One region of the Peribacillus sp. FSL M8-0224 genome, then DNA from elsewhere that is predicted to be linked to it. Evidence: riboswitches for the same ligand, from Rfam matches in the RefSeq annotation. Region 1 holds a riboswitch; the other holds the start of a gene.
The links. A riboswitch is a leader RNA that binds a small molecule or an ion and turns the genes downstream of it on or off. The one in region 1 is predicted to bind S-adenosylmethionine.
Positions count from the first base shown of each region.

Region 2: linked by a shared signal. The riboswitch ahead of MKX49_RS22965 (5-methyltetrahydropteroyltriglutamate--homocysteine S-methyltransferase) and the one ahead of MKX49_RS00180 (sugar ABC transporter substrate-binding protein) in region 1 are both predicted to bind S-adenosylmethionine.

Region 1 covers NZ_JBBOOJ010000001.1:35,345-38,493, forward strand. Annotated here, with positions in the region: gene MKX49_RS00175 (GTPase domain-containing protein) at 1-923, shown strand, start outside; SAM riboswitch class I at 1,018-1,123, shown strand; gene MKX49_RS00180 (sugar ABC transporter substrate-binding protein) at 1,239-2,351, shown strand; gene MKX49_RS00185 (sugar ABC transporter ATP-binding protein) at 2,408-3,149, shown strand, end outside.
Region 2 covers NZ_JBBOOJ010000001.1:4,719,536-4,722,684, reverse strand. Annotated here, with positions in the region: gene MKX49_RS22965 (5-methyltetrahydropteroyltriglutamate--homocysteine S-methyltransferase) at 107-1,210, opposite strand; SAM riboswitch class I at 1,292-1,393, opposite strand; gene MKX49_RS22960 (hypothetical protein) at 1,550-1,969, shown strand; gene MKX49_RS22955 (glycerol-3-phosphate responsive antiterminator) at 2,143-2,685, shown strand; gene MKX49_RS22950 (MIP/aquaporin family protein) at 2,911-3,149, shown strand, end outside.

The sequences.
Region 1 (3,149 bases):
CAGCCAATGAGCGGAAATGCGAGCATTCCATCTCGTGGAATGAGCAGATGGAAGTCAAACTGAATGGAGCGGTCAATCAACTGGCTGATCTGGAAAAAGAAAAAAGTGAAAATATCATAAGGTCGTATCGTTCGCTTAAGGACGAAGTGAAAAGTCAGCTTTATTCAAAAATTCCTGAATTACTGAGGGATTGCTCTAAATCGTTAACGGAAAGCAGTGATTTCAGTCAGGTCCATGTACAGTTAAACCAGGAAATGAATGAGCGGATTCAAAACTTCATTTCTGACAAGATCATGCCTCAATATTACCGTTCTCTTCAAGACTGGATTGCCAGTTCCCAAATGGAGTTCTCACAAAGCCAGCAGTTCATGGATGAGATGAGTGCCGGATTCAATGAATTATACAAAGAAGAACGGATTACACTGGCAGGTGACTTCAGGGTGTTGGATGACTGGCGTCGTGATGCCGACCGGATGACAAGCAGTATCCGCATCGAAAACGTTAATATCCTTTTGCGCAGGACTCCATCACAATTGCTGCTTAAAGGAGCAGGGAAGCTATTTGGGGCGATACCGCAAAATAAGGCCAATATGTACAATCGTTACAAGAAATACCTGGAAAGTGAAGATTACCTGGATGTTGCCGAAATGATCACGGAACGTTTTCTAACCCAATTTGGATTGTTTGAAAAATCATTGGATCGGGACATCTCACTTTTCTATCGCAGTTCATTTGCCTTACTTCAAAAAACGATAGAGCAGACGCAGACTGAAATAAAAGACTACCAGGCTGCATTGGAGCATATGAAAGAAAATCCTGAGGTTTACCGTGATCCGATCACGTTGTTCGAAGTGAAATTAAGGCAGTTGGAGAGGCTTGAAAAAATCGAGAAAAAGCGTCTAGCCCAGCTTCAAAGAAAATAAAAATAACGGGAAACATTTCAAATATTCAAAAATCTATTGACTTTACGACTATATCCCTATAAAGTGATAATTACGAAAACGTAACACAATATATCTCTTATCAAGAGTGGCGGAGGGACTGGCCCTAAGATGCCCAGCAACCGTTCCATTAGGAATTGGTGCTAAATCCTGCAAAACAGAAATGTTTTGACAGATAAGAGAGGGAAAAGTCTGCAAAACAGCCGATTAAACCTCTCTATATTAGAGAGGTTTTTATTTTGGGATTTACACCGACTTAACTGATAAGACTAATGAGAAAACATGGAGGGAAACAAGATGAGAAGGTCTATTAAAGGGATATTCATTTCTGCCATCGCTTCGGCTTTGCTTTTAACGGGTTGCTCTGCAGGGCAGAGTTCCACAGAATCGAAGAAAGAAGAAAAAGTATCATTTGAAAATGTCCCGGAGAGATTTGCTGATGGCGATGGAGCCAAAATCAAGGTGATCCGTAAAATTGGCGGTGATGATCATACTGCCCAATACCTGGCGGGGGCGAAAGAAGAAGGAGAAGCACTGGGGTTTCAAGTGGATACGTACACAGCCAATGGTGATACGGCTAAATTCCATGATGCGATAGCACAGGCTTTGGAGGAAGATTACGACGGCTATATCATTTCACATGGTGATGATGCCGCAACTGTAAATGACGTTCAGAAGTTGGTTGATGCAGGTAAAAGCGTTGTCACATTCGATTCAATAAGCGATCTATCTAAAATAGAGGGCGTGACATTAACTTCACAAGATGATGAAGCGCTGGCAACACTGGCTTTCGATAAACTGATAAAAGAACAGAAAGGTGAAGCGGCAATTGCATATCTTTGGGTGGATGGTTTTCCTCCAATGGTAAGAAGAAATGCAGTCTATCAGGAAAAATTAAAAGAAAATCCTGGGATTAAAGAAGTCGAAAGATTCGGAGTGGCATCCGCTGATACTTCGGTGCAGACACAAAATGCTGTAGCCGCAATGCTGAATAAATACCCTAAAGGTAAATTGGATGCCATTTTCGCAACATGGGATGCCTTTGCTATCGGTGCAGCCCGGGCGATTAAAGAAGCGGGCCGCGATGAAGTAAAGATATATGGAATTGATGTTTCGAACGCAGATCTCCAGGAGATCCAATCGGCTGATAGCTCATGGTCCTACACGGCAGCAGTCGATCCCAAGTTGATCGGTGCAGTGAATATGAGGATATTGGCTAAAAAATTAGCTGGCGAAGAAACGCCGCAAACATATGATTTGGAGGCATCACTTATTTCGCAAAAGCAAATCCAAGCTTCAAAAGAAGCGGTAAACATGGCAAACCTGTCTGATATTGTCGATGGCTGGGGGGTATCGACGGAATTTGAAGAAGATTGGATGAAGGTTTTGAAAGATCATTATAAAAAATAAAAAGAGACACTCTCTTTCCAGCGAAGGGAGTGTCTGTTCTATAAGGGGGAATGGACATGGGCAAGCAACTAGAAATGAAGAAGATTTCGATTGAATTTCCGGGGGTGAAGGCGCTGAGTGATGTTGATTTTTCCGTACAATCAGGAACAGCCCACGCATTGGTCGGTGCAAACGGAGCAGGGAAATCGACGTTAATGAAAGTTTTATCGGGAGCCCATGTTCATTATTCAGGTGACATTTTTATTGATGGGATGAAGTGGGATATCCGCTCGCCAAAAGCTGCTCAGGGACAGGGCATTCAAATAGTTTATCAGGAAGTGGATACCGCCCTCATCCCTTATTTAACAGTTGGGGAAAATGTAATGTTGAATGATATGGTCCAAAACATGGGAAAAAAACAAAGGGTACAATGGAAAGAACTGCACAACAAAGCCACTTCTATTCTTGAAGATATGAAAATTCATGTCCCTTCGAAAAAGCTGGTTAGAGACCTTACCTTGGCTGAAAAACAGATGGTCCTGATAGCAAGAGCCGTTTCGACAGAATGCAAATTCCTGATTCTCGACGAGCCAACTGCTCCGTTAAGTCATACGGAGACGACGGAACTTTTTCGAATTGTAAATGAGTTAAAGCAAAAAGGCGTGGCAATCATTTTCATTTCACATTGTCTGCCTGAGATTTTTGAAATCTGTGAGGAAATTACGATCATGAGGAATGGGGAGCGTGTCACTTGTCGAAAAATCGAGGACATAACCCGTACCGAAGTGGTAGAGAACATGCTCGGGAAAACCATGGATG
Region 2 (3,149 bases), 4.7 Mb from region 1:
CTTTCAGTTTTAGGGTTTTAAGTATAAACCTAATCGGCACGCTTATATTGAAGCCGATTAGGTTGTTCGAATCCTGTAAATAAGTTTTAAAGTCCCCGCAAAATAATCATTCCCATACTTCTTTTGCTACATCAACGACGAATTTCAGTTTTTCCCATTGCTGTGCTTCGGTTAGCTTGTTGCCGTGATGTGTGGAGGCGAAGCCGCATTGGGGGCTTAAGCATAATTGTTCGAGCGGAACGAAGTGCGAGGCTTCTTTAATGCGTGCCTTAACAGCTTCCTTGTCCTCGATTTCCCCATTTTTTGAAGTGACGACACCCAGTACGACCCGTGCACCGCCATTTGGAATGTATTCCAATGGTTTGAAATCCCCAGAGCGTTGATCATCATATTCCAAGAAGAATCCATCCACTTTTTCTTTTGCCAATAAAGTTGGGGCGATACGGGCATAGCTTCCTTCAAACGCCCATGTCGACTGGTAGTTTCCGCGACATAGGTGGGTAGTGACGATAAGGTCTTCTGGTTTGCCTTCCAATGCGCCATTAATGACCCGAAGTGCAAGATCAATTAATTGTTCCCTCGTATATTTTCCATCCTTGAACTGGAAATCCGGAGCTGAAAGTCTGGCAATATATACATCATCCAATTGAAGATAACGCACACCTGCTTCATAAAAGGCTTTCAAAGCATGCTGATAGGCTTTGATGATATCATTTGCATAGTCTTCGATATCAGGGTAGACGTCTTCATTATGAATGCCTGCAGCAAATAATTGATTCGGACTGGGGATGGTTTGCTTGGCAACGGCACGTCCGTTCACTATTTTGTTCAATTCAATGAAATCACGAATGAAGGGATGTTCAGGGTTGAATGAAACCTTCCCGGTATTGCGAACATTATATCTCTCTGTTTCCACACCATCGAATGTGAGGCCTTTTTCAGTTACATATCCCTCGATGCCATTTAAATGTTCGAGGAAGTCAAAGTGCCACCATGTTCGTCTGAACTCACCGTCCGTAACGGCCTCTAAACCAACTTCAATTTGTTTATCGACGATCCGTTTGATTTCTTCAGTTTCAATTTCACGAAGCCGCTCAGCTGAAATGGTACCTTCCTTAAAGTCCTTTCTGGCAATATGTAAACGTTCCGGTCTTAATAAACTTCCGACGTGGTCCGCCCTGAACGGTGCTTTCGTTAATGTGATTGACATGTTGATTCCTTCTTTCCTTTTAAAAATAAAAAACCTCTCCTTAAAAATAAGAAGAGGTGTTGGCAACAAAGCTATATACTCTTCTTATCTTCAAGTTTTTACACTTCTGGAATTAGCACAGTACAAGATCAGTCTGTTGCTGAGGCATCAAAGGGCCAGTCCCTCCACCTCTCTGGATAAGAGTTGTCTATTAAATTAACTATGACTATACAGGTAGTTTTTATGAAGGTCAAGGGGGGGAGCTGGAATATTTCGAATATACCGTTTATTAATCTGGGCTGAAATGTTAACGGCATCAGGGAATCCGGCATATGCTTTGAGTGGGGAGGGGATGCAAGGATGAGTCCATTCAAAAATGGCATACCGATTACGGTAACTGAAGCCATGATAGAGAGAATCATAAAAATGAAATCATCTGGTCAGGATATTAAAGTCGAGATTACGCCAAGGCATATTGTGCTTTCCGGAATGATGGAAGTTAAAAAAATGATGTTTAAGAAAAACGTAGCTTTCCGGATTACATTAAAACCGGTTCATGTGGAAAAAAGAACGATTTCATTTGAATTAGTGGAAATGGAACCCGTTGACAGGAATTTCATCAACCAAAGGATATTTAACAGACCGCCATTTTTTGAATATGAAAAAAGAGCAATCAAAATGAATGTTAATGCTTGGAGCATCGTGAGGAAAATTCCGATTGGCACAATTAAATCGTATGAACTCGCCGAAGGTGCATTGAAAATGAATCTTTCTATATGATTTAAGGGGATATTTTACATATATCCTTAGCCGTAACCTATAAAGGGTTTGCCAGGTATGATAGTGTTAAGATGACATGGTTCATGAAAAAAATGTGTTTGATAAATCAAGCTCTTTAAAATATACTAAATGACTTGAAGTTTTGAGTTTTTCTGGGAATGAGGAGGATAATGATGGATCAGAAGATTTTGCCTGCTTCAGCAAGCATGAAGGATTTCGAAAGATTTCTAGAAAGTTCCTATGAAATAGGTGTGTTTCTTGATTTGCATATCTCACAATTGAAAAATGTAAGTATGATGGCAAAGCAGCATAATAAGAAAATGATTTATCATGTCGATTTGATCCATGGCATAAGAAGTGATGAGTACGCGACGGAATTCATTTGTCAGGAATATAACCCCTATGGGCTGATTTCGACTAAATCAAGCGTTATATTGAAGGCGAAGCAAAAGGGGGTCATTGCCATCCAGCGAATCTTTTTAATAGACTCACACGCGCTTGAGAAAAGTTATAAGCTGGTGCAGAAAACAAAGCCGGATTATATCGAAGTATTGCCGGGCGCCATGCCATGGATGATAAAAGAAGTGAAGGAACGATTGCAGACACCGATTTTTGCAGGCGGCCTCATACGTACTTCGGATGAAGTCCTGAATGCCCTTGATGCAGGGGCATCGTCAATCACCACTTCAAAAACTGAATTATGGGATATCGTCTAATAGGGAAAAATTGAAAAAAATTACAGAAAAATAGATTAATTTCTCACAAATTATTGACAGCGTTTTCATAACCTAGTATATTTTACAGTACAAGTTAATATATGTGACGGAGACTAGGAGATTCACAACAGATCTATTCATAATTTTTTTATGAAGATAGTTCTGCTGCGGATCTCCTTTTATTTGTTGGCAAGGTTTAAAAAATTATCAGGGGAGGGTTTTATCATGACTCCATTTTGGGGAGAAGTGTTAGGCACGATGATTTTAGTTTTATTCGGAGCAGGTATTGGGGCAGGTTCATCCTTAAAGGGTTCCTATGCAAAAGATGCCGGCTGGATCGTTATCACGATTGCATGGGGATTGGCTGTTACCATGGGTGTTTTTGCAGTGGGGTCCATAAGCGGGGCGCATTTAAACCCGGCGGTCACAGTTGGGTTTGCCATTATTGGAGAATTTCCATGGAG